Linked DNA regions of Halohasta litchfieldiae. Each later gene encodes a partner of the first gene's protein in a complex. Links are inferred from orthologs where the notes say so. Each region holds a gene or a part of one and is shown in the gene's direction. Other genes may lie near its edges.

Region 1 (15,284 bases):
AGTCGAAGCCTTCGCTGAGGCACTCGAAGTCATCCCACGCACGCTCGCCGAGAACGCTGGACTCGACACGATTGATTCCCTCGTCGAACTCCGTTCGCAGCACGATAGCGGCGAGTTCGGTGCCGGTCTCGACGCCTACACGGGCGACGTGATCGACATGGAAGCAGAGGGTGTCGTCGAACCGCTGCAGGTCAAAACGCAGGCCATCGAGTCCGCGACCGAGGCCGCAGTGATGATCCTCCGGATCGACGACGTGATCGCCGCTGGCGACCTCGCAGGCGGACAGGTCGGCGACGACGATGACGACGGACCGGACATGCCCGGCGGCGGAATGGGCGGCGGCATGGGCGGCATGGGCGGTATGGGTGGCATGGGCGGCGCAATGTAAACGTCGGCCATTAGCCTACTTACACTCTAATCGACCCACTGCTGATCCACCGCTGTACCGCTGTCGACCATCGATCCCAACGCCTGTTCATCGGCCCACGCCGGATCGATCTCTTCATTTTTCAGTGATCCGACACCGACTGGTACGTAGCTGATTCGCCGATGGTAAACAGTGATTTGAGCGAGTCGACCGTCGCTCTAGTACTATAATGTATTATGATGCAAGACTCTCGCGTCCGGACACCGGCGCGCTCTCGTTGACTACGACTCTCACGACCGAGTACTGGGTTGTCGACGAGGCCGGGCACCTCGCCGATCCGGATCTGATCGCGGGACTGCCGGGAGCCGCGGGGACAGCCTCGCCGTACAGCGTTGCTGTCGAAACCCCACCCTGTGAACGCTGTGTCGAACTGGAGGCGGCACTCGACGCCCGGCTTGCGGCGACCGTCGAGGCCGCCCACGACCGGAGCTGTCGACTGCTCGGACTCGGGCTCCGGCCGGATCTGTTAACTGAGTCGGCCTCCCCGGTGACCGACCAGCCGCCGGTGGCCACGGCCGGCACACGGGTCAGTTTCGAACCCGATCCTGCGGCGTCGACCGACCTGTATAACGTGTTGTTGGCGCTCGATCCAGCCTTCGTGTTGGTGAACACGACCAGTCGGGCCGCCGATGGTCAGCAGTATGCCTGTGGTCGACCCTCGCTGTATCACCGTGGTTCCATCGCTCAGTATCGTTTCGGTGACGTGGCAGTGGGGGGCCCGTCGTCGAACGACACTGCCACAGCAGCCACCGACTCATCGACCGACTGGCAGCCGGTCGCCCTCTTGGATGACGGGTCGCGGGTCGAGTGGCGGTCGCTGGACCCGACGACGCCGACGCTGCTGGTCGACCTGATCGCAGATATCAAAACGATCCTACAGCAGGCCCGTCACCACCGACTCAGTGTCGACTCGTTCGGCAACGGGTTCCATGGCGACCGGCTGGTGTTGCCGAACGAGGAGTGGCGGGCGATCTACGCGCAAGAAGCCGTCGAAAAGGGGCTGTCTTCGCTGCTGGTGCGGGCGTACCTCGAACGGCTCGGCGTCGACACGGGCTGGTATCTGGCTGCCACACCGCCGACAGTCAGTGCTGCGGCCGATATGTCGATGGTCTGTCGACAGCATGCTGCCCATCTCGAAGCCGATATCGGTGCCCGACAGACGAGCTAATCGTCAGCGGCCGCCGTCGACGATTCGATACCGGTTGTCGTCAGTGCACCGATGGTGCCCTCATGGGCGGCAACCCAGCGCAGCAGGAGGAACGCGAAGACGTACTTCGCTCCGATATCCAGCAGGCTGTAGGCCCACGACGTGATCGCCACATCGAGGACCGCAAAGCCCTCCGCGCCGAGGGCCCAGAAGAGCGGATAGCCGAACCACAGCACGACAGTCAGGCTTTTTAACGTGCCGAAGATGTCGGCTGTGCCAGCAATCTCAGCGTCTTTGGGCCACTCCACGAGCAGGACGTAGAGCACAGCCACGAAAAACGCACAGCTAATCAGATACCAGAACCACCGCAGGGCGTACGAGGAGGTGGTCAACGCCGCCGCAAGCCCGGTGATACACATTCCGATGTCCATCACAAGCGCGGTGAAGATTTTCGTCAGGTTCGATCCCGCAAGGAGCCCTAAGGCCAGCAGGATCATCGGCGTCGACAGTGCCCATGTGAGATATCGCCCCCACATAGTCAGGACCTCCTCGCCCGCAAGCGCGTGGCCTGCTGGCATCTCTAGGACGCTGATCGTGAGACCGGATACCAGCCCCAGATAGCTCGACAGCGAGACCAGTGGCACCATCAGCGTCGACACGAAGATCAACTGTGCCCGTGGCTCCTCGACGTTGCGTCCGAGATAGACGAAAAACAGGATCGACAGCCCCGCCAGCGCGATGTTGGCCCAAAACGAGAGGTTCAACAGCAGGTTGTCTTGAACCAGTTGATACACCTCCGGCTGTGTGAGTTCGCCCCCTGTCTGTGCGAGGAGGTCGACTCCTGCAGTTGCTATCATAGTCCGAACAAATAATCGACAGTTGCTGTCAAAAGCACACACCCTGACTAGTAAGCATCGTTGCCAGTAGTACTCCGCAGGCTGTCTAAACAGTACATATATAGTTTTATTTGGCGGAAATATTTTATACGCCTACGTGCAACCTAGTAGTCATGACAGCCCCGCGAGTTCTGCTGGTGTATCCAGCCGAGGGGGGCAGTCGGCTCAAGGATGCCTTCGAGACCGCCGGCTGTCGGGTACAGCAGGTAGCGACGGCGACGGAGGCTCTCGCAACGCTGTCGACCGAGAGGTGGGACTGCTTGGTCAGCGAGTTCGAGTTGCCGGGTGATGACGGCCTTGCGCTACGGTCGGCTGTCCGCCAACTCGACCCCGAACTCCCGTTCATCCTGTTTACTGCAAGCGACGCTATCGAGGAGTCGGTGGTCGACGCCGAGTACGACAGCTACGTCCGGAAAAACGGCGCGGCGTCGGTCGACCGACTCGTGAGCGAGGTGACGGCGACCCAGCCCACCGCGGCGTTGACAGCCTCCCAACAGGACGTCTCCAGCGCCGAACCTTCTCCCGATGAACTCGTCAGGACGATGGATACGGCCCCGATTGGAATCAGCCTCAGCAATCCATCACTGACCGATTACCCCCTCGTCTACGTCAACGACGCGTGGGAGGAGCTGACAGGGTACGAGGCCGCGGACCTGCTCGGCCGGAACCCGCGGCTGTTGCAGGGTCCGAACACCGACCCCGAGACCGTCGACCGACTCTCCGAGGCGATTGCCAACGAGGAGCCAGTGAGCGTCGAGATCCGCAACTATCGACGGGACGGGAAACCGTTTTGGAACGAACTCACCATTGCGCCGATCTACGACGACGGCGGCGACCTCCTCTACTACGTTGGCTTCCAGATCGATGTCACCGACCGCCGGGAGGCCGAACAGCTCGCGACAGAGCGGGCCGAAACGCTCGAATCGGAACGACGCACGCTCCGGCGGGTGCTCGACCGAGTCAACGGACTGCTCCGGGAGGTGTCGGGCGTGCTCGTCGAGTCGACCGAGCGTCGAGAGATCGAACACCGGGTCTGCGAAACGATTGCGGCCGAAGAGGGCTACCTGGGTGGCTGGATCGGCACGGTCAGCTCCGATGGGACCGATCTCCGGCTGTCGGCCACGAAGGGGCTGCCAACCGAGATTCCGGAGACGGTTCCCATCGCGGCGCTTCCAGCCGCAGTCGGCGACGCCGTCGACACTGACGCCTGCCACCTATGTTCGGTCGACGATGCGGAGGCTGAACCCGAGGGGCAATCCGAGACTGGTCTCGATCCGTCGACTGTCGGTGGGCGTCGACTGCTGGTCGTCCCGCTCTGCGACGATGAACGACGGTATGGCGTGCTCGGGGTGTACGGCATCGACGCTGCGGCCCTCGACACACGGGAACAGGAACTGTTTGACTCACTCGGGAAGATGATCGCAAACGGACTCCACGCGGTCGAAACCACCCGTATTCTGACGACCGACGACGTCACCGAACTCCGGATCGAGATCCGGGACCCGTCGTTTCGGCTCGCCCAGATCGCCGCAGTGATCGGCAGTCCGGTCGAACGCTGTGGGACAACCACCACGGCCAGCGGCGACTACGAGCTGTATCTGACAACCGACGCTGCCGACGCCGTAGACTCCACTGAGGCTGGTGACGCCGTCGACGCCGTGGATACCCCTGAGGCCGCGGCCACCGTGGACGTCGACCCCGAGGCACTCATATCGCTATCGTTTATTCAGGCTGCACGGGTAGTCTCCAAGACCGACAGTGAGCTGACGCTGTCGGTCACGATGGCACAGCTCCCGCCCGACGACGAGTTGGCCGCCTTCGGGGCTGTCGTCACCGACACGACCGCTACAGCCGACGGTGGGACACTAACAGTCGAAGCACCGCCCGAACAGGACGTGCGCCCACTGCTTGAGACGCTTCAGTCGCAGTATGACACCGTCGACCTCCGGGCCAAAACCGAGCGAGAACGGCGGGAGCAGCGACCCACTGAGTTCAGGGCTGTCGTCGACGAGCACCTCACCGAGCGACAGACGGCTGCCCTCGAAGCGGCCCACCTCAACGATTACTTCGAGTCGCCCCGCCCGGTCGACGGCGAAACGATTGCCGAGACGATGGATATTACGCGACAGACGTTCCACCAGCATCTCCGCGCGGCCGAGCGGAAACTGGTCGCGGCCTACGTTGACGCGTAATCCGATCACGCCGTGAACGAGTGGGGCTGTCGGAACGCGGGCGCGCAGTGCTTTTCATTACCCAGTGTGTACGGTCGCTGTGGATAGTCGTTCGGCGGTCGACACCGAGGACATCGGGGTCCGGCAAGCCACGCGTGCGGACCTCCTCGCAATCTCGCGGCTCGAAAAAACAGTGTTCGACGAGCCGTGGTCCTACTCGGCGTTCGAGGGATTTCTCGACGAACCGGCGTTTCTGCTCGCGGAGGTCGACGGCGAACTGTTGGGCTACATCGTCGCCGACTGGATGCCGAACTCCGGCCGGGAGCTGGGCCATGTCAAGGATCTCGCGGTCCATCCCGATGGTCGACGGAACGGCGTGGGTCGACTCCTGTTGCGCCATGCCGTCTCCCGCCTGCTAGTCAGGGGCGTCAGCCGAATCAAACTCGAAGTTCGGGCGGGCAACACCGCTGCCCAACGCCTGTACGCCGACGAAGGGTTCGAAACCGTCCGGCGGGTGCCGCGCTACTACAGCGACGGCGAGGCTGCGCTGATTCTCGTTTATACGCCGGAGTGAACACCACGTTTCGGACCACCGGCGTTTTACTCATCGCGCCCCTATCGCCGGCAATGGGGTATCTGTGTCCGGTCTGTGAGGAGCCGTTCGGTGATGAAGCCCAGTGTGCCAACCATCTCGCAGTGACGGCGATTCTCCACGGCGAGGCCCACGACCAGTGGCTCGCCGAGGCAGTCGACGAGCGAGACGATGGCACTGACGACTGGGAGTCGGTGCCACGCGCCGATCTCGCGGCAATCGTCGCAGAACGCGCCGCGGAGACCACCGACCACGACCATCCCGGCGACCATACCCATCCAGTCGACAATGGTGGTGACCAGCCAGTCGACAACGCTGGTGAGCAGCAGCAACCCGGCCAGCCAGCGATCACAGAATCACCCGGAGAGACCGAGGCCTTGGATGCCGACGCACAATCCATTCTCAACGAGGCCCGGGAGCTGACCCGAAAGATGCAACAGCGTGGTCCCGACGCCGACACCGAGGACGAAAGCAAAGAAACCTAACGGGTCGCCACAGTGTCGACGCCATGCACACCGAAGGCGTCTCCGAACCCGAGACGGTCGAAGCCGCACGGGAAGCCTACGAAACCGCCGGTCCAGCCGCCCAGATCGTCGTCAAGGAGGCCACGAAGGCCATGGAGTTCGACAACGCGGAGTACGACGAGCGCGTCACCGGCGCGGTGATCGAAACCGCCCGGGATGCGCTGTTTGCCTCTCTTTTAAAAGTCTACCACGGCTCTCAGGCCGAGTTCGAGGAGTGGTGCGAAAATCGGCAGGACAGCGTCGACCTTGTCGGGAGTGACGACGTAGAGTCGGTCGTCTGGCATCCAGTCGCGATAGACAAAACAGTTGTCGCCGCCAGCTATCAGGCCGAGCCGGAGGCGGCCGCCGCAACCGTCCGCCGCCGAGCGTTCGGTCGACACTACCGCGAGCAGTTCTGAGCGTCGGATCGCTACGCTTCGTAAAACGTTTTTCCGACTGTTTCCGATTCGATAGCCCAGCCGTCGGCCGGCTCGTCGGCCTCCGGCTTGTAGTAGCGCGTCGACTCGTGGCCGTCGGGAGCGGCATCACTCATATAGGCGAGTTCCGTGATCTCGATCCAGTTGCTCCCGTCGGCTGGCTCGGCGTCGACTATCTCCGTAATCTCCCCGTCGTCGGCTGTCTGAATCCATCGTGCCATCTTCGTCCACAGTATCGAAGTCATGACCTATTAGTGAATCGCGGTATTGCGCGAACGCCTCACAGTCGCTACAGAATATTGACCAGTCGACACGCCTATTGATTGTCAGCCCGCAGTCGACACCGATCACGTCACGGTGTGACGAGACGCCGGGAGAACAGCAACTTTATCAGTCGTTCGGGGCGAATTTTTCACAAGATTACTCTGAGGAGGTCAAAGGTGACACAAGAGACAACACAACCGGAGGTGAACATCGGACTCGTCGGCCACGTCGACCACGGAAAGACGACGCTCGTCCAAGCGTTGAGCGGTTCGTGGACCGATCAGCACTCTGAGGAGATGAAGCGCGGTATCTCCATCAGGCTGGGGTATGCGGACGCAACGTTCCGCCAATGCCCGGGCGTCGAGGAGCCCGACTGTTACACCGTCGAGGAGGAATGTGAAGATGGAACACCGAGCGAGCGACTTCGAACGGTCTCGTTCGTCGACGCGCCCGGCCACGAAACGCTGATGGCAACGATGCTGGCGGGGGCCTCGCTGATGGACGGCGCGGTGCTCGTGATCTCTGCGACCGAGGACGTCCCCCAGTCGCAGACCGAAGAGCATCTGATGGCGCTCGACATCATCGGCATCGAGAACATCGTCATCGCCCAGAACAAAGTCGACCTCGTGGATCGCGACCGCGCGGTCGACAACTACGAGCAGATCCAGGAGTTCGTCGAGGGCACCGTCGCCGAGGACGCCCCAATCGTCCCGATCAGCGCTCAGCAGGAGGTCAACATGGATCTCCTGATCGGCGCCATCGAGGAGACGATTCCGACGCCCGAACGAACCGAAGGCGAGGACGCCCGGATGTACGTCGCGCGGAGTTTCGACATCAACCGTCCCGGCACCACGTGGGAGAACCTCTCAGGTGGCGTCATTGGCGGCAGTCTCGTCGACGGCGAGTTCGAGAACGGCGACGACATCCAACTCCGACCCGGCCGCGAGGTCGACGAGGAGGGCCAAACCGAGTGGCGGTCGATTGAAACGTCGATCCGGTCGCTACAGGCCGGCAGCGAGAACGTCGACTCGGTGACGCCCGGCGGACTGATCGGTGTCGGTACCGGTCTTGACCCAAGCTTCGCAAAGGGCGATGCGCTCGGCGGACAGGTCGCCGGGACGCCCGGCAGTCTGCCACCGACGCGGGAAGCCTTCGAGATGGACGTTGAACTGCTGGACCGCGTCGTTGGCGAAAACGACGAAGTCGAAGAGATCTCGACCGGTGAGCCGCTGATGCTCACCGTCGGCACCGCGACGACAGTCGGTGCGGTGACGAGTGCGCGCTCCGGCGAGTGTGAGGTCAAACTCAAACGACCAGTGTGTGCGCCAGCCGGAGCCAAAATTGCCATCAACCGCCGAGTCGGCGCGCGATGGCGACTGATCGGCGTTGGCACGCTGACGGAGTAAGATGACACGCGTTGGCATGGATACGAACGCGCTGATGATGCCGGTCGAACTCGGGATTCGCGTCTTCGAGGAGGTCGACCGGCTGTTCGACGAGACCGAATGTCTCGTTCCAGAGGCTGTCGTCGACGAACTCGACGACCTTTCGTCGGGCCACGGTGAGGCCGCAACCGCCGCCAGCGTGGGAAAAGATCTTGCCAATCGATGTCGTGTAGTCGAAACGAATGCGTCGTACGCTGACGATGCGATTGTCGAACTCGCCACGGAGGGCGAGTTCGACGCCGTCGTCACGAATGACCGCCCCTTGCGCGACCGCCTGCTGTCCCGCGGTGTTCGCGTCGTCGGTGTCCGGGGAAACAGACTCGGGATAACAGAACCATAATATGTACAAACGGGTACGACTCAAAGATACGGTTGAAGTGCCGCCACGTCAGTTGGCGGATGTAAGTCCACAGCGGGTCAAACACCTGCTGCAGGACAAACTAGAAGGACGGATGGACGAGGATGTCGGCAGTGTCGTCAGTATCGCCGAGGTACACGACATCGGGGAGGGCACGGTGCTCCCCAATCGGCCCGGCGTCTACTACGAAGCGGAGTTCGACGCGATCACGTTCGACCCCGACATGCAGGAGGTCGTCGACGGCACGGTCGTCGAGGTCGTCGAATTCGGTGCCTTCGTCGGGATTGGTCCGGTCGACGGACTGCTCCACGTCTCCCAGATTTCGGACGAATACCTCGCCTTCGATGGCGAGAACCAGCAGCTCGCCTCGACGGAGTCCAACCAGACGCTCGGCGTCGACGATCCCGTCCGCGTGCGGGTCGTCACAAAGAGCATCGACGAACGGAATCCCCGAGATTCAAAAATCGGCCTGACGGCCAAACAGCCGGGGCTGGGCAAACACGAGTGGCTCGAATCTGACCGCAGTAAACGCACCCAAGAAGCCACTTCGGAGGGAACCTAGATGGCCAAATCGCGACTCGCCTGCCGGGAGTGTCACTACGTCAACGAGGCTGACCTCCAGAACTGTCAGAGCTGTGGATCCTCGAGCCTGACCGAAGACTGGGCGGGCTACGTTATCATTCCACATCCCGAACAGAGCGAGATCGCAACCGAAATGAACGTCACCGAACCCGGTAGCTACGCGCTGAAGGTCCGGTAGTTTGTGATTACCCTCCCCGACTCGCTCCGCAGTGCGTTCAAAGAGCCGTTCGGTCCCGTCTACACGGACACCGAGCAGCTACTGGCGGCAGTTCGGGAGGCCGGTGTTGAGGCTGATACGACAGACGATTCTGCGGCCCCACTCATTGCTGTCGGCGATGTCGTTACCTACCACCTACTGGAGGCTGGTCGACAGCCCGACGTGGCGGTGATCGACGGGAAAACCGAACGCGAGGCAGTCGACGCGGAGATCGAAGCCGCCCTTGCCGATCCCGACACCGAGACGTGCCGGGTGACAAACCCACCGGCCGAACTCTCCAAAGCGATGCTACTCGCGCTCCGGGAGGCGATCAGGAATCCCGAGCCGGTGACAATTATCGTCGACGGCGAGGAGGATCTGGCGACGCTCCCGGCGATTGTGCTCGCTCCGGTGGGCGCAAGCGTGATCTACGGCCAACCCGGTACAGGGATGGTCCACGTTACGGTCACCGAGTCCGAGATCGACAACGCGCGTCGACTGCTCGAACAGTTCGATGGCGACACCGACGGCGCGATGGAGTTACTGATCACGTGAGCCCCATACGACCCCATTGAGTCGCCGTGAGACCCCCTGCCGTCGACGCAGGGCTTCGAAATCCTTTTACAGCGTTCCCGAGGAGTTATGAGCAACTGACCATGGACGTCACTATCATCTCCGAGGAGGAGAACCCGATGCTGCACCGCACCGACATCCGATTCGAAACGGTCCACAACGAGACCACACCGTCACGCCTGTCGGTCCGCGACAGCCTCGCGGCCAAACTCGACAAGGGCTCCGACGAGGTCGTCGTCCACGAACTCGACACCGCCTTCGGCATGCGGAAAACCGTCGGCTACGCCAAGGTCTACGATTCGGCCGAGTTCGCCCGTGACGTCGAGCAGGACCACATGCTCGACCGCAACAAGATCGACGAGACCGAAGCCGAAGCAGAGGAAGCCTAACGCGACGCAATGCGCGTTCTCGGCATCGAGGGGACCGCGTGGGCCGCAAGCGCCGCCCTCTACGACGATGCCGAGGATACTGTTTTCATCGAGAGCGATCCCTACCAACCCGACAGCGGCGGCATTCACCCGCGTGAGGCCGCCGAACACATGGGCGAGGCGATCCCACAGGTCATCCAGCGAGTGCTGAACCACGCCGCCGAGACGGCCGACGGCGAGGGACGGGCGGTCGACGCCGCGCCCAATGAGTACGGAATCGACGCCGTCGCCTTTTCGCGTGGGCCGGGACTCGGTCCCTGCCTCCGGACGGTCGGCACTGCCGCCCGCGCGGCGGCCCAGAGCCTCGGCGTCCCGCTTGTCGGCGTCAACCATATGGTCGCCCATTTGGAGATCGGTCGACACCAATCGGGCTTCGACTCGCCGGTCTGCCTCAACGCCTCGGGCGCGAACGCCCACCTGCTGGGCTTCCACAACGGTCGGTACCGCGTGCTCGGCGAAACGATGGATACCGGCGTCGGCAACGCCTTAGACAAGTTCACGCGGCATATCGGCTGGAGCCATCCCGGCGGCCCAAAGGTCGAAGAAGCCGCCGATGACGGCGAGTTCATCGATCTCCCGTACGTCGTCAAGGGGATGGATTTCTCCTTTTCTGGAATTATGAGCGCGGCCAAACAGGCCGCCGATGACGGCGAAGCTATCGAGGACATCTGTTTCTCGCTTCAGGAACACGTCTTCGGAATGCTAACCGAAGTTGCCGAGCGCGCGCTGTCGCTGACAGCCACCGACGAACTCGTGCTCGGCGGTGGAGTTGGGCAAAACGAGCGGCTCCAAGAGATGCTCCGAACGATGTGCGCCGAGCGTGGTGCCGACTTTCACGTGCCTGAGCCGCGATTCCTCCGGGACAACGCCGGGATGATCGCCGTATTGGGGGCCAAACAGTTCGCCGTCGGTGATACCCTCGCCATCGAGGCGTCGACGGTCGACCCTAACTTCCGACCAGATCAAGTGCCAGTGACGTGGCGGGTCGACGAGCAGTCGGTGGCTCGTGGGCTTGGCGCGACAACCGCGAGTGACGGGACGACCACCACCGCGAGTGACGAGACCACGACCCAGCGCGGCGCGGAGGCAGTCGTCGACGTTCTCGACCCTGCCGAAGCGGGGCTGAGCCTGCCGGCTCGCTGTGTCCGCAAGCGCCGAGTGCCGAAAGCCTATCGCCATCCCCTGTTGGACGAGACGCTGCGGGCCGAGCGCACGACCGCCGAGGCGCGGCTCACTTCGCAGGCCCGGCGGGCAGGGGTACCGACACCGCTCGTCTGGGATGTCGACCCCGAGGAGTCGACGATCTGGTTCCAACACGTCGGCACGAGCGACCTTGCGGCCGATCTCACCATCGAGCCAGTGCGAGCGGTCGGCCAATCGCTGGCCACGATTCACGAGGCCGGATTCGTTCACGGCGATCCGACGACCCGGAACGTCAGAATCGGCGACCGGACGTGGCTCATCGATTTCGGTCTCGGCTTTTATACCGGCCACGTCGAGGACCACGCGATGGATCTCCACGTCTTCCGGCAGAGCCTCGAAGCCACTGCCGACGATCCAGCACCGCTCTGTGAGGCGGTGATGGCGGGCTACAGCGAGGTTGGCCGTAGCGAGGTCGTCGACCGACTCGCAACCATCGAAGACCGCGGCCGATACCAGTAGCTGTCTGTGGCTCGAAACCAGTATCAGATCCGATTCTTAGTAGCCGACGCTTAAGCCAGTCGACCACACTCGTCCCCTATGGTCCGCCATCCGATTTCCCGCCGGTCGCTGTTGGCCACAACCGCGGCCGGTGTCGCGGGGCTGGCTGGCTGCACCAGCGCCGGCGAGGGAGACTGTCGGACTGCGTTCGACGGGATCGCAACGGTCGACATCAGCAGTATGGAGATCTACGATATCGAGGCCGCGGCGGGCCAGCGACTGTATCTCAACTTTCGACGACTCGACGGGCCGCGAGCCAGTCTCAGTGTATTCGGACCGAACGAGGAGTCGCTACTGCGTCTCCAGAACGTCGACCGGCTCGAACGCGTCTTCGAGGTCAGCGAGCCGGGAACGTACTCGGTGGTAACGCGCAACGAGTCGACCGACGGCAGCGGTCGGTGGGAGACGACAGTCACAGTCTACCGTGGCTGGTGTGGAGACGTTTTTTGACACCATGAGCAGGCTCCTCGACGGACTGATCTGGGCGCTCGTCGGCCTCATCACCGCCGGGCTTGTTCGGCTGACGATGCCACGAAACACGGTTTTCGTGCTCGGCCTCCTTGCCGGCGTCGCAGTTGGCAGCCTCTATGCGGCCAACACGCGGCTCTCGCGGCCGACGCTGTCGACGCTCGTCGTCACGCTGTCGACGGGTCTCATCATCGCCACCGTCTCGGTCGTCATTGTGTCGACGCGATGGCTCCCATCGATCTGGACGGTAACCCTCGGTTACGCCATCGGGATCGTCGCCACGTGGCTGTTGGTGAGCGGGCTTGCGCTCGATGATCTGGGCGGGTTCGCCGCCATCGCCGGACTCCTGCTGGCGGTGATCGGCGGCGCGGCCGGACTGCTGGTGGTCGACGATTCACTGCTGTTTCTCGCCGTGCTGTTCGGCGGGCTGGTGGCTGGCCTGCTCGTCCCGCTCAGCGGGCTCGTCTTCGGTTTCGTTCGGTCGACATCGGGCGGTCCGCAGCGATCAAAAGACGCCGAACGCATCGAGCCAGCCACGCGGTTCGGCATCGAGGCCACGGCGATTGCGGGGTTAGCGGTGGGAGTCCCGTTCGGTTCGCGGGCGGTCGCGCTGTTCGGCTCCGGCGGACTCGACGCGTTCCCGATTGGGGTCGGCTGTGGCGCACTGTACAGTCTCGGACTCTGGGCGGTCAGTGGCGGCCGCTCCGAGCGGGTCAGTCGACTCCGTGATCGGTTCGTCGAGCGCGTCTATCGGCTGCTCAATCGGATCGAGGACTGGCTCGACCGCCGTCGACCCGATGGCCCACAACAGGACTCCGAGTCGGGCGACGGCGAAGGCCAAAGCGAGGAGACCGCCGCCGCAGACGACGCCGACTCGGTCGCGGCGGCCAGTCGACTCATCGAGGGAGTCGCCACCGATTTCGCTGACCGCGAGTTGGTGATCAAAGCCGCCGAAGAGTTAGAGAATCTCACCGCGACCAATAGCGGACTGCGCGACCGGATTTCCACGCTCTGGATCCGGTTCAGCGGCACGCTCTCCCGGGAGACGCTCAACGCCGGGATGGCACTCCAGCTTTCGGCGGCCGAAGAGGCTCGCCAGCGCGGCGACACCGAGCGCGCCGAATCGTTGACCGACACCGCCTTGCAACTGGCTGCACCGACAATCGGCTCGGTGGCCTCGGCCATCCTCCGCGGTCGACGCAACGGAGTTGATACCATCTTCGACACACTGGCACCGCTGTTCGCACGAATCGACAGCCTGCTCGGCGAGGAGCGGCGTCCGGTCGACGACGATGATCCCGAAGGGTTTCAGCTGATCCAGCAGCTACTCGAACGGCTCATCGACGAGGAATCCGGTGAGGGGTTCGACACCGCCTTATCGCGGATTCGGGCCGCGGCCGCCGACGGCTGGTACTCGGTGCAGGCGGGCGATCAGGCCCTCTCAGCCGGCAACTACCAGCGCGCGCTGGTCGCCTATCTCGCCGCGATCAAAGCCTACCGTCAGGCCTACGACATCGCCGACGACTCCGCCAAGACCGCGACGAGCAAGCACGCCCAGCCCGACGACGCCAGCGATACCGACAGTTCGACCAACGAGGAGGGAGGTGTCACGGCGAGCGCCGAGACATACGCTTCGGAGACCAGTCGACTCGGGACGGCCATCGAGGCGATCTGCCACGATACAGCCGCCGCAGTGATCGCGGCCACCAACGACCTCTACGGCGAACAACCGCCGCCGACCGTCGACACCGATGCCCGCCGAACCATCGTCCGGAGCCTGCGCACGCTCCGGCAGACTCGCACCCGGATCGATGCAGCCGTCCCGCCGGTCGACCTCGCCGACGACCGCTACCAGCAGGCCGAGATCGCCCGGTCGATTGCCCGGCTTCGTCGACACCTTGAGACGGCCGACGAGGCCGCGACCGCCGGCAACGTCGACGCAGCCGTCGACCAGTACGAACGGGTCGCCGACCGCCTCGACGTACTCAGCAACCGAGCTGGAACCAATGGGCTGACCGACCTCGCACGGTCGCTGACTAAGACCGCGGTCGACATCGCCGGGCTTGCCAAGGAGCCAACGCCGGAGGCGGTTACCAACCGACCGGAGCTAACGGTGCCATTACCGAATGACCGGCGAGCACCCGAGGTTGCCCCGGCCGGGCGGCGGCTCCGGCGGACGTTCTGTGCGCCCGCGTTCGTCGACCTCTGGGCGTTCACCGAGGCGGCGGCTGACCACGCGCTGCTGGACATCGCTGGCCCGCCGTATCCGGATCTGATTGGTTCGGTCGGGATCGCGATCTCGGGACTCGACCCACTGTACACCGAGCCGGACGTCGACTCGCTGCTCCAGTGGGTCTCGGAAATCTCGCTTGAGGCGCTGTCGACAGCCGTCGAGACCGCCTCGAAGAGTCACAGCAGGATGGTCGAGACCGACCCCTCGCCTCCACCGGTATTCCGGGAGCCACCGACAGTGCTTCGTGAGGAGTCGGCCGCCTCGGTGTCGACCGCCGAGGGTGTCGCGGCGTTCAGCGAGGCGTGGCTCTCGCGGGCGACCGCGCTGGTCGAAGCCAAAGAAACTATTGAGCGACAGCAGTCGGCGGTCGACGGGTTTGCCGCACTCGAACCAAACGTGCGAAAGACGCTTCAGCGGGACGGCCAACTCGACTCCTCGCAGGTCAACGCTGAACTGCTCGTGGTTGCGGCTCACCATCTCTCGGGTGTCGAGTACGATCCCGACGCGGAGACCCTAATAAAAACGGGGACGATATCGCGGCGCACACCGGCGTCCCCGGATGAGGAGCCACGGACTCCGAACTGAGTCTTCGATTGGAGTGAGGCTGTGATTGACCCGATTTCGCAGAGCGACATCGACACGTGACTGTCTGAAGGCGAATTTTCATTACGGCGAAGCCTGTAGAGACGTGTATGGTAGACAAACCAGACTCCGGTGAGATCTTCGGGATTCCGTACAACTTCGAACGGCCCTCGATTGGGCGGATGTTGTCGTCGTACTTCCAGCCCGGCGAGGGCATGTTGGTCAAAAAGCCGTTCGGCATCGGCTACACGATCAACCTCGCCAGCTGGCGGTCGTGGGTC
Region 2 (15,107 bases), 2.3 Mb from region 1 along the record:
TGGCGATGTTCGGATTCGATGGGCGGGCAACCCTCAATATAATTATTCGGACCCTAACGCGGCACGACGACCGCTATCGGCTCCGTGTCGGCGCGGGGATCGTCCACGATTCCGAGCCCGACGCCGAGTACGACGAAACGATGGCCAAGGGTCGAGCGCTTGTCACCGCGATTGATGAGGCGCTGACCGCTGGCCGCATGACAATCGAGGAGGCCGCGGAATGACCGCGGCTGAATCGGAGCCACAGCAAGAGCGTGCGGCGGGAGGTGTGGCTGGCAACGTCGACGGTGGTCCCCGAATCCTCGTGATCGACAACTACGATTCGTTCGTCTACAATCTCGTCCAGTACGTCGGCGAGTTTGCCGGCGAGGTGGCCGTCCGGCGCAACGACATGGTCGACCTCGATTGGATTCGTCGACTCGATCCGGATGGAATCGTCCTTTCTCCGGGTCCCGGCACCCCCCAGTCAGCGGGAATTTCGATGGACGTGTTCGACCTCGAGTGCCCGATATTCGGCGTCTGTCTCGGCCATCAAGCGATGTGTGCGGCCCTCGGTGCGCCGGTGGGCCACGCGCCGGATGTCGTCCACGGCAAACCCTCGTCGATCAGCCACGACGGCCAAGGGTTGTTCGAGGGCCTCCCTGAGAGCCTTCGGGTCGGCCGGTATCACTCGCTGTGTGTCGACCGCGAGGACCTACCCGACGAACTGATCGAAACCGCCCATACCGTCGACGAACGCGAGGTCGTCATGGGGGTCCGCCACCGCGAGAAACCCCAGTTCGGCGTCCAGTTCCACCCCGAGAGCATTCTCACCGACGACGGGAAACGGATGGTCGAAAACTTCGTCCATCGGTGTGAGGAGGCCAGCGATGAGTGATCAAGGGCTGTTGTATCACGTCGACGGCGACCTCGTCCCAGCTTCGGAGGCGACCGTCAACGTCCGGGATCGCGGCTTTTTATACGGCGATGCGGCCTTTGAGACGATGCGGGCCTACGGCGGCAAGGTTTTTGAGTGGAATGCCCACATGGATCGGCTCCGAGAGACCTGCGAAGTGCTCGACTTTGACCATGGACTGAGTGACGCGGAGCTTCGAGAGCGAGTCGACGACACCCTCGCGGCAAACGAGTTAGCCGAAGCCTACGTCCGGCTTTCAATCACTCGTGGTGTCCAACCGGGGAAACTGACTCCAGATACCGAGGTCGACCCGACGGTCGTGGTCATCGTCAGTCAACTCCCCCGCGGCGGCCGCGGTGATGAGTCCGTGTGGGACGGCCCGGCAACCCTCCAGACAGTCAAAACCAAGCGCGTCCCCGACGAGTCGATTCCATCTCAGGCAAAGACGCACAACTATCTCAACGGCATTTTGGCTCGGCTCGAACTCCGGGTGAGCGATGCCGACGAGGCCGTGATGGTTGACGTCGATGGCCACGTCACCGAGGGCGCGACAAGTAACCTGTTTTTTGTTCGGGACAACGCGCTCCGAACCCCGAGTCTCGATGGCCCGGTGCTGCCGGGGATCACGCGACGGGTTGTCCTTGAGTTGGCCGCCGAGGAGGGGATTCCAGTCGAAGAAGGCCAGTATACGCCCGAGGAGATCCGAAACGCTGACGAGGTGTTTCTGACCAACTCGACGTGGGAGATCCGACCCGTCGAGACCGTCGACGGGCTCTCAGTCGGTGACGACGAGGACGACGGGTCGACCGAGACGGCTGCTGGACCGGTGACGACGCTGTTGTCGCGGCTGTTCGACGCCCGCGTTGAGTCGACCCACTACGAGTGATGTGGTTTCGGTACCGGATCTCAATTCCTGAATGATTATACAGTCGTCTGATAGTTAGTTCGGTATGAGTCTCCGTTCATCGGTCTGGCCACCGACTCAGCGACAGCGAGTCGGCGTTGGTTTGCTGATCGCGTTTCTGCTGCTCTCGAATCCGTTGTATCTCCCGCTGCTCAATCTCGATCTCTCATCACACACCTACTCCGTTGAACCAGTAACGGTCGAAAACGATGCCATCGAGGTTGCTGGTGACTCACTGTGGGACCAGTCAGTCGACGGAGTCGCCTGTTCCGGTTTGCGTCCGACTGCGGCGTGTGTCTCCGAACGGGAACGCATTCAACAGGGCGATCTCGAACTCAATATCACTGAGACGCCGGTTCAAATCGAAACACGGTACGCATACCATCCGATAGACGGTCGGCCAGCCTACTACCGACGTACTGTCGACGATTCGATCCTCCCGAAGACGCTTCTGTTGGAGCCAGTCGCTCCCGAAACGGTCGTCGAATCGCTCGCTGTCTCGCCGGATCAGATTTCGTTCCGTGGCCGGCTCGCGCTGACTTTCGGTTGGATACAGACTGATCGACCGCTCCGGGATGCAAACCGACTCATCGACACCGATGATGGATATATGATGGTGGTTGAGACGCGGAGGCGGAGCCTCAGCAGTGGGGATACTGTGGAAGCACTCATCTCTGCGGTTCTGGTTGCCCTCGGCCTTCTACTCTTCGGGAAAACCTACAGACAGCTTCCAGTCAAGTGGTGAACCCAATTCTTATTACCATTACTTGTGCTCTCGTCGGACCGATCTCGAAACATACTATTAAAAACTCACAGTCGACTTCCTTTCACAATGAGTTCCGCGAGCCGAATTACGTCGGTCGACGAAGTTCCCGAGGAGACGACCTTTCTATTCCGAGTGCAACCAGTCGACGGCGACGAACAGAAGGAGGCCATCTTAGTCCGGGACGACGAGGGCATCATCAGCTGGCTCAACTACTGCCAGCATTACACCCACATCAAACTCGACAAAGGCTCGGGGGCCGAGCTCCGCAACGGCGAAGTGGTCTGTACGAATCACGGCGCGTACTTCGAGGTCGACAGCGGTCGGTGTTCGTTTGGCCCGTGTGAGGGTGCGTTCTTGAATGAGATCGATATTGAGGTCGAAGATGGCGAGGTGTATCTGGTCGACGTCGACTACGAGTTTGTTGGAATCGGTGAGATCGAAACTGCAGACGACGATCTGGGCTCGAAATCGAACTACAAGTTCTAAGCTCGGGAGCCGATCTGAAATAGCGGAAAGTAGATATCAACTACCCCTCCCTATTCGCTCGGGGTCAGGCCCGCTGGCTTTGTTGTGGGGAGGGCTTGTCCGTGGACTCGGCTGGGTATGGTGTGAATCCCTGATCTGGGCTCACTGTCCCGGATTTCAGGGCGTATTGACTGACGCCCCTCCGACACGAAGACTGTTGCTCGCGTCGGAGATACATTTCGGCAACATTCTTGGCTGCATTGTAATCGGCGTGGTTTCGCGTTTCACAGTTCTGACAGTCGAATCTGTCGCGGCTTGGCCGGTTAGCGCCGTGAACGAATCCACATTCGGCGCATCGTTTTGATGTGTTTTTCGGGCTCGTCGTATCGACAAATAATCCTTCACTTTCGGCTTTGTACTGGACATATTGATACAGCCGATCAAATGCCCATTTCGAGTGCCATGCCGCATTCGGCAACCGCCTTCGGATACCGTCCAACTCCTCAAACACGATACCGTCGCAGTCGTAGTTGAGTGCTTCCTGGAGTATTCCGTTGGCGACTGCGTGCAAGACGTGAGTTACGTACTCGGTTTCTCGACCACGCATGGATTCGAGCGTTCGGTGTGCGTTCCGAGATCCATGCTCTTGGAGATCGGTACGGACTCGCTTGAACTCCCGACGGTCGTGATTCAGTTGTCCAGCCGAAAAGAATCGCGCCGTGCTGGTGACTGCGATTTCGTTCACACCGAGGTCGACCCCGAGAACCGTTCCGTTCTCGGTTGTCTCTGTTTTATCGGCATGTGGTCTGTGTTTGCGGAATCCGAGGTGTAAGTACCACTCTCCGTTGCGATAATGGAGCGTCGACTGCGTCGATTCCCACGCCTCCGAAGAAACATACTGATGTTGGTAGCCATCGTCGTCATCGGGGAGAACGAGGTCAGCCCGCACCCGTGAATGGTTGCCATGGGTAGTCAGTGACACCGCTTCTTTTTCGGGAAAGACTGTCATCGTCCGGCTGTCGTAGGTGATCGTCGGACTCGTATACGTGGGTTTTCCGGCTTTTCTCCCATCTCGACGGCATGAGATACAGGACTTGATGTTGTCGGCGGCCTGATGACAGGCGAGAATCGCATGCTGACTTCCAAGCGTGGTTTGCTCGCGAATGTCGTCGTAAGCGAGTTGCTGCACGTCTGACTTGGAGTGACAACACTCCCATGCCTTGTCCGACGCGATCTGACACCCTTCTTTCCATTCGCTGATCGTTTCGCGGAGCAGTGACTCATCGGTCGGAGACACTGAGAGGCGTGTGATAGCAGTTCTGCGACAGTATTCGTCGCCCGACACAGTTCTACATAAAGCATTACAGCCAATTAATGGTTTTCAGATGTCATTTATTCTTATAAAATCCAGTATATGATACTGCACAGAGGAGGTTAACCGGTTAGTTTCAAGTGAAATTGTAAAAAATATAGCGGGAGGAAGATTTGAACTTCCGATCTCCGGGTTATGAGCCCGGCGGAATCTCCTGGCTATCCCATCCCGCTATCATGTCGAAGGCCACAGTTACGGTTAAGGGTTATGATTCAAGCGCCGTATGGCAGTTTTGACCGAGTCACAAGCTCCCACGAACGCGCACTCGTTGCCTGTCGACCACACAATCGATACCCATTACTGACACCGTGAGTGAGCCGAGATAGATGTCGACTGAGCACCGGTGGTCCTGGATCATACTGCGGCTCAAACGGCTGCTTCCAGGAGTCGGTGTCCTCTGTATTGGGGCGATACTCGCACGAGCTATCGCCTCTGTTACTGGCGTTACTGCGCTGCTTGTCGCAATCGCACTCGGAGCGATCCTCGTCAACGGGCCTGGCGTTCCGGACCGATTGCTTCCGGGGCTTGCAACGCACAATATCTGGCTCGGTGCCGGAATCGTGCTGATGGGTGCCTCGCTCACGCTAGAGACTGTTCGTGAGGCAGGTCTCGTCGTTCTTGTGGTTGTTGTGGCGGTAGCTGTCCTCACCATTGTCGGTATCGAGATTCTCTCACGGAGCGTGTTCGGTCTCGACGACAAGCTGGGATCGCTGCTTGCGGCGGGGGCTGGGATCTGTGGCGTCTCGGCGGTCGTCGCGGTGGGTGGTGCTGTGCGCGCACGGGAAACACAGATCGCCTATGCGGCGGCCACGGTGCTACTGTTTGATGCGGTGACACTCGTTGTCTACCCGATTGCTGGCGAACTGCTCGGCCTCTCGGATGTCGTCTTCGGCATCTGGGCCGGTGTCAGCATGTTCTCGACGGGACCGGTTGTCGCCGTCGGCTTCGCCTACTCGGAGGTTGCCGGACAGTGGGCGACGCTGACGAAACTCACTCGCAACGCGCTGATCGGATTCGTCGTCCTTGGCTACGCAGCCTACTATACACGGGCAGAAACGGAAGGTCGACTCTCCGTGCGGACGCTCTGGGAGGAGTTTCCGACGTTCGTGCTCGGATTTATCGCCCTCTCGATTGTCGGGAGTCTCGGCATTCTCTCACCAGCACAGCTTACTACCATCGACACCGCCTACAGCTGGCTGTTCAGTGTTGCCTTCGTCGGCCTCGGCACCGAAATCGATCTCGGGAAGCTCCGAAACACGGGGATCCGACCTGTCGTGGTCGTGCTGGTGTCGCTGACTATCGGGAGTGTGCTGTCGCTGGCAGTGCTGACGATACTATTCTGAAAAACCGTTCTGCCGAGTCATGTCGACGAATACCGCGCGCAGAAGCGCGATCAGGCCAGCGCTGAACCGTAGTTAGACAGAGAGTTCGCTGCGGGCTTTGACGACATCGAGGGCGTCGGCGTCGATGGTGTCGACCTCCAGCCAGTGTGGGACGTAGGACCGTTTTTCGTAGGTTTCGTGTTCGTCTTCGGTGCCGATGGTACACCACAGCTGGACTTCGTCAGGGCCGTGCCAGTCGCCCTGTCGCTGGATGCCGAAACAGATCTGTTCGTTCCCATCGTAGTTGATGATCGCGCCCTTGCGGATGCCGGGGTCCCCCTTGACGATGAGCTGTTGCATGTCTCCGAGTTCGACTGGTTACCGCTTAATGGCTTCGGAAACTGCCCTCCAGATCGGCGCGTGTATGCCATCGCATCCCACAAAATCAGCCGGAGGCCGACGCCTTCGAACCAAACGGGTTTTAACGGGCCATACCAAACCACCGCCAAGGTAGATCTCACTATGGAAATGCCACGCCGAATGAATACGTACTGTCCGCACTGTGACTCCCATCAAGAACACGAAGTCGAGAAGGTCCGAACGGGCCGCTCGACGGGGATGAAGAAGGTCCAGGATCGGCAGCGACGCCGCGCCAAGTCGACCATCGGGAACGCAGGCAAGTTCTCGAAGGTGCCGGGTGGCGACAAACCAACGAAGAAGACGAACCTCACCTACCGCTGCAGTGACTGCGGCAAGGCCCACATGCGCAAAGGATGGCGTGCTGGCCGACTTACATTCCAGGAATAACAATGGCAGGAACATACGTCCGCGTGAAATGTAGTGATTGCGAGAACGAACAGATCGTCTTCGGCAAGGCCGCCACCACCGTTAGCTGTGCGGTCTGCGGGACGACCCTCGCAGTGCCAACCGGCGGCATGGCCGAAATCGATCACGAAATCGTCGAGACTGTCGAAGCTCGATAATTTCTCCCCGACTGAAGGAACTTACATACCAAATGAAATACAGTGGCTGGCCCGAGACGGGCGACCTCGTCGTCGGTAAAGTCGACGAAATCACCGATTTCGGGGTCTTCGTCGACCTCGATGAGTACGAGAACAAACGCGGGCTCGCCCACATCAGCGAGGTCGCATCCGGCTGGATCAAAAATGTCCGCGACCACGTCCGCGTTGGACAGACGGTCGTTGCCAAGGTGCTCGACGTCAACGAGAGCTCCCAGCAGATCGATCTCTCGATCAAGGACGTCAACGAACACCAGCGCAAAGAGAAGATCCAGGAGTGGAAAAACGAGCAGAAGGCCGACAACTGGATGCTGCTTGCGCTCGGCGAGGAGGTCGACGACGAGACCTACGGTGCGGTCGCAAACGGCCTGCTCGCGGAGTACGAATCGCTGTACGACGCCTTCGAGCAGGCGGCAATCCACGGCGGAGAGGCGCTCGAAGACACCGATCTTAGCGACGAGGAGATCGAGTCTATCGTCGAGACCGCCCGCGAGAACGTCTCGGTCCCGTACGTCAACGTTACCGGCTATGTCGACCTCGAATGTCCGGCTCCTGACGGCGTCGACGTCGTCAAAGAGGCGCTGAAGGCCGCCGAAGGCAACGGCGAGATCCCCAACGAGATCGAACTCTCGGTGTCCTACGTTGGCTCGCCGGAGTACCGGATCAAGGTCCGTGCGCCGGACTACAAAACCGCCGAGCGAGAGCTCGAATCGAGTGCTGACCGCGCCAAAGAAGCCATCGAGGCTGCCGGTGGTTCGGGACACTACCACCGCGAGCGCAGCGAAGAAGACGAGTAGGACGAGTCGCGATGAAATCCGATATTCGTGTCTGTGCGGACTGGGAGTCCGAACATGACCGCCCCGTCTACAGTCTCGGTGATTCCTGCCCGGACTGTGGCGGGTCGACCGAAAACAGCGCACCAGCGCCGTTCAGCCCTGAGGACCCCTACGGTGAGTACCGACGGTCTCTTAAGCGGCGCGAACGCGAATAACTCCATGGACGACATCGATATCGAACACGTTGCGGAGCGTTCTCTCTCCGATCCCGTTCTTATCGAAGGATTGCCGGGTGTCGGTCACATCGGCAAACTCGTCGCCGAACACCTCGTCGAGGAGTTCGACAGCGAGTGTGTTCGCCGCGTCTACGCCGACGAGTTCCCCCCACAGGTAACGGTCGACGACGAGGGCGTGACCGAGCTCACCGCGGCCGAATTCCACGGTATTCAGACGCCCGGCGACAGTCCGGATCTCCTCGTACTGACAGGTGACCATCAGGCCTCGACAAACGCTGGCCACTACAAACTCACTTCGGCGTTTCTCGACGTTGCCGAGAGCTTCGGCGTCGACCACGCCTATGCGCTCGGCGGCGTCCCCACCGGCGAACTCGTCGAGGAATACACGGTGCTGGGAGCCGTGACGAACGCAGATCTCAAAGAGACTTTGGAGGCCGCCGATGTCGAGTTCCGTGCCGACGAGCCTGCCGGCGGCATTGTCGGTGTTAGTGGCCTCCTACTCGGACTCGGCGAGCGACGTGGCATGAATGCCACGTGTTTGATGGGCGAAACCAGCGGCTATCTGGTCGACCCGAAAAGCGCACAGGCTGTTCTTGAAGTCCTCCAAGAGGTCATCGGTTTCGAGGTCGACTTTAGCTCCCTCGAAGACCGCGCCGAGGAGATGGAGGAAGTCGTCGGCAAGATACAGGAGATGCAGTCCCAACAACAACAGCAGGTGATGGGCGACGACGATCTCCGATATATCGGCTGACTACTCCTCGTATTCTCTCATTACCGTTCCGGTAGCCGTCGACTATGTCTCCCTGTTGTATCGGCACACGCACCGACTAGTCAGGCGTGTAGTCACACCAACCGAGGAGTGAGCCAAGCTTTTACCACTCTCAGTGCGACCCACCGGTATGACCACTGTCCGAATCGCTGGTGTCGGGCTGACTCCGTTCGGTGCCCATGGTGACCGTGCTGGCCGGGAGCTGTTTGCGGCGGCCGCGCTGGCGGCCTTCGAGGACGCTGGCGTCGACCGCGATGCGGTCGACCAGCTCAACTACGGCAACTTCATGGGTGCCCTCGCCGAGCATCAGGGCCATCAGGCCCCGCTGATGGCCGAAGCCGCCGGACTCAGCTGTCCGGCCACTCGCTACGAGGAGGCCTGTGCTTCAGCCGGTGTCGCTGTCCGGGAGGCTGTCCGGTCGATTCGCTCCGGCGAGGCCGATGTGATTCTCGCCGGCGGGATGGAGCGAATGACGACTCTCGACACCGGTCAGGCGACCGCCGCGCTGGCGATTGCGGCCGACGAACTGTACGAGGTTCGGGCTGGCGTCACCTTCCCAAGCGCCTACGCGTTGATGGCACGGGCCTACTTCGACCGATTCGGCGGCGAACGCGAGGATCTAGCCCACATTGCGGTCAAAAACCACGCCAACGCACTGGAAAACGAGTACGCCCAGTATCAAAAGGAGATCAGCGTCGACCAAGCCCTCGATAGTCCACCTGTCGCCTCCCCGCTCCACCTGTATGATGCCTGTCCGATCACAGATGGTGCGAGTGCTATCCTTCTGGTCTCCGAGGAGTATGCCGAGGAACACGGCGTCGAGGCTCCGGTGTCGATCACCGGCAGCGGACAGGGCGGCGACAATCTCGCTCTCCAAGACCGCCAGCAGATGGCCCAGACGCCGGCAACCGAAATTGCCGCCGAGGAGGCGTATGCCGATGCCGAAATCACGGCCCAAGACGTCGACTTCGCGGAGGTTCACGACTGCTTTACCATCGCCGAAGTACTGGCAATCGAGGGTCTCGGGCTGTTCGAGCCGGGCGAGGGAATCTCCGCAGCGCGCGAGGGACAAACGACCCCCGACGGCGAGACACCGATCAACCTCTCAGGCGGCCTGAAAGCCAAGGGCCATCCGGTCGGCGCGACCGGCGGGAGTCAGATCGCCGAGATCACCCGTCTGCTCCGTGGTGACCATCCGAACAGTGACGCCGTCGACGACGCCACTGTCGGTGTCAGCCACAACGCGGGCGGGACGGTTGCCAGCGCAGTTGTTCACGTTCTGGAGGTCGACCAATGACTGACCACGCGGCACCAACCGACGAGCTACAGCCAGCCACCTACGACGAGTGGCTCGACGCCATCGACGCCGGGGAGGGGTTCTATCTGGAATCACCCGAGGGCCATGGTTCGCTGCCGCCACGGCGGGTCTGTCCCCATTCGGGGTCGACCGACCTCTCCGAGGAGCCGCTGCCCGAGACCGGCAACATAGACACCTACACCGTCGTCCACGTCGCCGCCGAGAAGTTTGCCGACGATACGCCGTACGTGAGTGCGATTGTCGACTTCGGTCCGGTCGCACTCACTGGGATCGTTCGCGGCGTCGACCACGAGACAGTCGACACAGGCGACGAGGTCGGGGTCACTGTCGAAACCCGAGACACAACTGAGGACCGACTCGTCGTCTTCCGGCCTGCCTGAGTTAGTTTGCGGTTGTGTCAGTCGAGGCCACCGCACTATCGGCGTCGATCCAGTTGTCGACGACTGCGAGGAACTCTGCGGGGAACTCGACGTGCGGCAGAAGATATGCCTGATCGAAGACGACGAGCGTCGCATCCGCCTCGTCGGCGAGTTCCCGGCCCTCCGAGAGCGGTGTGATGTCGGCGTCTCGGCCCCAGACGATTGTCGTCGACACGTCGAGGGACTGAATCGCCGCCGCGAGATCGATGTCGCTGTTGAGGTAGCCACTGATAAACGAGGCCGGAGCGAACCGAGCGTTCGACTGGTGGGCCGTCTGCCACTCATAATCCTGCCATGCTTCGGTCACCTTCGTTGGATCGTAGTAGCCGTGGTCGGCGTTGAAATACCGGATCGAGGGTTTCGACGCGATGAGATTGTACAGTCCCTCGCCGATCACAGGGGCGCGAATCAACTCCCGGAGCCACTGCTTCGGTGGCTCGGGACCGGCGATGGCGGTCGGACAGATACAGAGCAAATCGCTGATTGCGTGGTCACTGCGGCCCTCGGTCAGTGCGGCCAGCGTGTAGGCACACGTCAGCGAGGAGGCGATGACTGCAGGCGACTCAAACTCGGCGAGAAAATCGTCGACGAACTCGGTATATAAGGTCGAAGAGTAGTTGAGCGGTGGGCGGTCGGAGCGTCCAAAGCCGGGGAGATCAGGGGCAATGACGTGGTACTCCTCGGCGAGGTCGGCGAACACCTCGCGGAACTCGCCGCTGGAGGCCGCAGCGTTGATTCCGTGAAGCAAGACGAGGTTCGGATCGTCGGGGTCGCCAGCCTCGGTGTAGGCGACGTCCATGCCACGCCACCGATACTGATTCTGGTTGCCATCGAGTGCTGGTGGTAGCTCCCCAGCGCGAGCACGGAGTCGACGGTTGAGCGCGACGAGGCCACCGACGCCAGCGAGAGCCGAGCCGAGTAGTTTTCGAACTGACATACCCCTAGTTGGGCGAGGATGAATGTAGTAATTTGTGGGACAAACAGTCGTCGTTCCGCTCTGGAAGTTAGTTAGCCGTCTGGGCGTAGGCCGAATCCAACCGCTCGATGAGGTCGCCGATTGGGAGCTGAATCCCGAGTCGACGGGCTGCAAATGCAACCGGCAGCAGGAGGATACCGAACATGACGGTGAGCTGGTACAGGGCAAACACGGTGAAACGCGTAACCGATTCAATCATAACCGTACCTGTGTGGCTCTGCCCCTCCTATATAAATGTGCCTCCTGGGCAGGTCCAGCCACCCCTCCGCTGTCTTGCGATTCAACTAGAAATGTTCGAACTGCAAGTTGCATAGTGCATCCTCGGGATGTCGGGTGTAAACAGCGTGGCTAACCCGAGAGGTAGCCATAACTTATGGGAATCTAGTGGCTTCCTTGCGCCTATTTGTGGCGGTGACTGTCGTGTCGACTGACAGCGCGTGTCGTGGCGCAACCGAACCACAAGACACGAAACCCCAGAGCCCCCAGCCTCTACAATGAGTAACTATCTCGTTGCGATGGAGGCGGCGTGGTTGGTGCGCGATGTCGAGGATATTGACGATGCTATCGGGGTCGCGGTGAGCTCTGCGGGCAAGCGGCTCAACGAGAAGGGCAAGGAGTACGTCGACGTCGAGGTCGGCGTCACCGGCTGTCCGGCCTGCGGCGAACCGTTTGACTCGGGATTCATTGCGGCCGACACCGCCCTCATCGGTCTCCTGCTGGAGATCGACATCTTCAATGCCGACAGCGTCGAACACGCCTCCCGAATCGCCAAAAGCGAAGTCGGCGGTGCGCTCCGTGACGTCCCACTGTCGGTGATCGACGTCATAGAGACCGACCCCGACGAAGACGACGACCAGTAACGCGGCTTGCTGCTGAGAACCTACCAGTAACGACCAGTCCGGTCGGTTCAGCCGACCGTCGACTGCCTCTGACGAAAGCTTTTCAAATAACTTCGAGTAATAGGCGGTATGGAACTGCCGACGCCACAGGATCTCAGGGAGCGACGGACCGCCCTTGGGCTCACTCAGAGTTCGCTCGCCGAGTCGGCTGGCGTCTCCCAGCCGTTGATCGCGCGGATAGAGGGTGGGGATGTCGACCCGCGGCTGTCGACGCTCCGCCGGATCGTCAACGCCTTAGATGAGGCCGAAGGCGAAGTCGTCCGCGCCGCGGATCTAATGCACGAAGCCGTGATCAACGTCGCGCCCGACGACTCGGTTCGGGAGGCTATCGAGACGATGAAGGCCGAAGCCTACTCCCAGTTGCCGGTCCTCCAGAGCGGGATCCCGGTCGGTTCGATCAGCCAAAGCGACGTGATTCGGGCCGGTGAAGACGTGGGTGATCACCCCGTGAGTGAGGTCATGAGCGAGTCGTTCCCCACGGTGGCGACCGATTCGACCGTCGACGAGATCCGGAACCTGCTGGAACACTACAAGGCAGTCATGGTCACCGAGGGCGGCGAGACGGTCGGCATCATTACCGAAGCCGATATTGCGGCCCAACTCTCCTAACTCAGTTCGACCCGTCGCCGTATGCGACGCCACCACAGCCCATGGCGGTGCCGAAGGACAATCTCTTTTAGCCGGACCCCAAGAGAGGTAGTATGTTACTAACCGTCTCTGGGCCGCCCGGCAGCGGCAAGAGCACGAACGCCGCTGCACTCGCCGAGCGATTCGGGCTTGCGCACGTCAGCGGCGGCGATATTTTTCGGGAGCTTGCCGACGAGCGGGGCTACACCCCCGTCGAGTTCAACGAGTTGGCCGAAGAGGACGAACAGATCGACCGCGATCTCGACCGTCGACTCCGAGAGATCGCCCTCGAACGCGACGATCTCCTTCTCGAGTCTCGCCTCGCTGGCTGGTTGGCCGCCGATCACGCCGATATCAAGATCTGGCTCGATGCCCCTCGGACGGTTCGCGCCGAGCGCATCGCCGACCGCGAGGATAAACCGGTTGAGGTCGCCCGCCAAGAGACAACACGCCGCGAAAACAGCGAGGCCCTCCGGTATAAGGAGTACTACAACATCGATATTGCGGATCTCACGATCTACGACATCACCTGCAACACGGCTCGTTGGGGACCGAAATCGATGCAGAAAACGCTCGCTACCGCCGTCGAGTCCTACGACTACGACACCGACGAGGGCAAAGAGCCAGTCGAAGGCGTCGTCTACGATTTCTAACTATGACAGGTCGACTTCTCACTGATGACTGATCTGCTTCGTGCCCCGCCCGAGGAGCGTTCGGCCGCTGAACTGCTTTCGTTTGGTGTCGTCAACCTCGACAAGCCCGCCGGTCCGTCGGCCCACCAGGTCGCTGGCTGGGTCCGAGATCTCACAGCGGAGGCTGTCGCAGACCTCGATCCCGATATGCCACCTGTCGACCGTGCGGCCCACGCCGGAACCCTCGACCCGAAAGTTACTGGCTGCCTACCGATGCTCTTGGGCGATGCAACCCGGATGGCCCAAGTGTTTCTCGAAGGCCGCAAGGAGTACGTCTCGGTCCTTGAACTCCACGCACACGCCCCCACGAACCTCGAATCGGTGCTTGACGAGTTCGAGGCTCCACTGTATCAGAAACCACCGCGAAAGAGCGCAGTGAGTCGTCGACTGCGCGTTCGAGAGATCCATGAGTTGGAACTGCTCGACCTAACAGATCGACAGGCGCTGATTCGGATGCAGTGTGAGAGCGGGACGTATGTCCGAAAGCTCTGTCACGACCTCGGACTGGCTCTTGGCACTGGCGCACATATGGGGCATCTGCGGCGGACCGCGACCGACCCCTTCGACGACAGCTCGCTCGTCAACCTCCAGTCGTTCACCGACGCGCTTACCTTTGCGACAGAGGATGGATATGAGGATCTCCTGCGAGAGATCGTGCAGCCTGCCGAGCGTGCACTGAGACACCTCCCCAGTGTCGAGATCGCACCCTCCGCGGCCCGCGAGGTTGCCACCGGTGCACCGGTGTATGCACCGGGTGTGATCAGTGCCGATTCCGAGATCGATGACGGCGCGCTTGTCGCCTGTTATACGCCCGATGAGAGTGCTGTCTGTCTCGGGACGATGGTCGGCGATCCCGATGCCGAGAGTGGGACGGTCGTCGACCTCGAACGCGTGTTGGTCTGACCCTCACGCCACCAGTCAGGTGAGCCGGATTCCTCGTTCGATCCGGCAGAACACTCTTTGCTGATATGCGTGATACGTAGCATATGTCACTCGCCCGCCATGGAACCGGTCCGGCTGCGGCTTTCGACGCCTTTCTCTCACAGATCCATCCAGTGTTTATGTTGCCGCCAGTGGCCGCCTCAGCCTTTGGCGCGGTGCTGGCAGTCGACTTCGCGCTCCCCCTTGCGGTGCTCCATATGGCGACGGCCTTCTGTGCGCTGTACGTCGCTCACGTCAAAGACGGCTACGTCGACTTCCACCTTCGGGGCGAAGACGACGACCATCCGCTGTCGGCTCGCGGCTGTCGAGTCGGCCTCGTTGGAGCCTCGGCAGCGTTTTTCGCTGGCTGTGCCGCGCTCTGGTATCTAGTCGACCCGATTGCCGCCCTGATTACGGTGCCGGGGTGGCTGATTGGCTACAATCACGCCCCGCAGTTGGATCTCCACCCTGTGGGCGCGACCGCGGGCTACCCTGCAGGGATCGGCATTGCCCTGCTCGGCGGGTTCTACGTCCAGACGTCGACGCTGACGCTCCCTGTCGTCGCGTACGCGCTGGTGTTTACGACGATTCTGTGTGGGATCAAGACGGTCGACGACGCCACCGACTACGCCTACGACAAATCGATCAACAAGCGAACGGTGGCGGTGGTGCTTGGTCGACAGCGGGCCAGACAGGTGGCCCACTGGTTCATGATCGCTGGGATGGCGGCG

Evidence for each region.
Region 2: the proteins of HALTADL_RS16025 (region 1) and HALTADL_RS04525 are in contact, whole or in part, in a crystal structure (PDB 3CW2), measured with the Saccharolobus solfataricus proteins. The link is inferred for Halohasta litchfieldiae from one-to-one orthologs. Residues at the interface, in WP_009988771.1 of Saccharolobus solfataricus: Asp222, Lys225, Pro226, Gly227, Thr228, Gln229, Phe230, Asn231, Leu233, Lys234, Gly235, Leu259, Phe273, Thr274, Lys275, Tyr300, Leu301, Asp302, Pro303, Ser304, Leu305, Lys307; in WP_009989173.1 of Saccharolobus solfataricus: Val185, Arg186, Thr187, Asn188, Glu189, Pro190, Leu191, Gly192, Val193, Glu194, Ile196, Lys197, Ile200, Ser201, Leu204, Ile217, Lys218, Ile219, Tyr220, Thr221, Ile222, Gly223, Ala224, Pro225, Tyr227.

The regions. Positions count from the first base shown.
Region 1 is NZ_CP024845.1:3,144,033-3,159,316, reverse strand. Bases 5,782-8,728 are described here. They hold HALTADL_RS16025 (translation initiation factor IF-2 subunit gamma), read left to right. Parts: upstream 5,782-6,613; coding sequence 6,614-7,843; downstream 7,844-8,728. Other genes in these bases: HALTADL_RS16015 (DNA-directed RNA polymerase), read left to right, coding at 8,224-8,728; HALTADL_RS16020 (DUF188 domain-containing protein), read left to right, coding at 7,860-8,222; HALTADL_RS16030 (hypothetical protein), read right to left, coding at 6,167-6,394; HALTADL_RS16035 (DUF5809 family protein), read left to right, coding at 5,782-6,155. Also shown: thsA (thermosome subunit alpha), read left to right, coding at 1-388; HALTADL_RS16060 (hypothetical protein), read left to right, coding at 645-1,595; HALTADL_RS16055 (bacteriorhodopsin), read right to left, coding at 1,592-2,431; HALTADL_RS16050 (bacterio-opsin activator domain-containing protein), read left to right, coding at 2,584-4,662; rimI (ribosomal protein S18-alanine N-acetyltransferase), read left to right, coding at 4,742-5,215; HALTADL_RS16040 (DUF5810 domain-containing protein), read left to right, coding at 5,269-5,718; more of HALTADL_RS16035, read left to right, coding at 5,742-5,781; more of HALTADL_RS16015, read left to right, coding at 8,729-8,802; transcription elongation factor subunit Spt4, read left to right, coding at 8,803-9,000; HALTADL_RS16005 (GTP-dependent dephospho-CoA kinase family protein), read left to right, coding at 9,004-9,573; HALTADL_RS16000 (30S ribosomal protein S24e), read left to right, coding at 9,675-9,980; HALTADL_RS15995 (bifunctional N(6)-L-threonylcarbamoyladenine synthase/serine/threonine protein kinase), read left to right, coding at 9,990-11,681; HALTADL_RS15990 (hypothetical protein), read left to right, coding at 11,760-12,170; HALTADL_RS15985 (DUF3488 domain-containing protein), read left to right, coding at 12,175-15,006; HALTADL_RS15980 (DUF5808 domain-containing protein), read left to right, coding at 15,114-15,284. UniProt on the Methanocaldococcus jannaschii protein: eIF-2 functions in the early steps of protein synthesis by forming a ternary complex with GTP and initiator tRNA.
Region 2 is NZ_CP024845.1:880,839-895,945, reverse strand. The notes cover bases 5,870-8,639. They hold HALTADL_RS04525 (translation initiation factor IF-2 subunit alpha), read left to right. Parts: upstream 5,870-6,739; coding sequence 6,740-7,540; downstream 7,541-8,639. Other genes in these bases: HALTADL_RS04515 (proteasome assembly chaperone family protein), read left to right, coding at 7,739-8,506; HALTADL_RS04520 (RNA-protein complex protein Nop10), read left to right, coding at 7,552-7,734; HALTADL_RS04530 (30S ribosomal protein S27e), read left to right, coding at 6,534-6,707; HALTADL_RS04535 (50S ribosomal protein L44e), read left to right, coding at 6,247-6,531; HALTADL_RS04540 (HAH_0734 family protein), read right to left, coding at 5,870-6,084. Outside these bases: HALTADL_RS04580 (anthranilate synthase component I family protein), read left to right, coding at 1-224; HALTADL_RS04575 (anthranilate synthase component II), read left to right, coding at 221-877; HALTADL_RS04570 (aminotransferase class IV), read left to right, coding at 870-1,781; HALTADL_RS04565 (hypothetical protein), read left to right, coding at 1,846-2,544; HALTADL_RS04560 (Rieske (2Fe-2S) protein), read left to right, coding at 2,632-3,051; HALTADL_RS04555 (RNA-guided endonuclease InsQ/TnpB family protein), read right to left, coding at 3,116-4,375; HALTADL_RS04545 (YeiH family protein), read left to right, coding at 4,762-5,745; more of HALTADL_RS04540, read right to left, coding at 5,818-5,869; HALTADL_RS04510 (thiolase domain-containing protein), read left to right, coding at 8,655-9,821; HALTADL_RS04505 (Zn-ribbon domain-containing OB-fold protein), read left to right, coding at 9,818-10,222; HALTADL_RS04500 (alpha/beta fold hydrolase), read right to left, coding at 10,224-11,198; HALTADL_RS17630 (hypothetical protein), read right to left, coding at 11,266-11,436; HALTADL_RS04495 (DUF555 domain-containing protein), read left to right, coding at 11,732-12,097; HALTADL_RS04490 (CBS domain-containing protein), read left to right, coding at 12,206-12,745; cmk ((d)CMP kinase), read left to right, coding at 12,838-13,416; HALTADL_RS04480 (RNA-guided pseudouridylation complex pseudouridine synthase subunit Cbf5), read left to right, coding at 13,450-14,358; HALTADL_RS04475 (UbiA family prenyltransferase), read left to right, coding at 14,442-15,107. UniProt on the Methanocaldococcus jannaschii protein: eIF-2 functions in the early steps of protein synthesis by forming a ternary complex with GTP and initiator tRNA.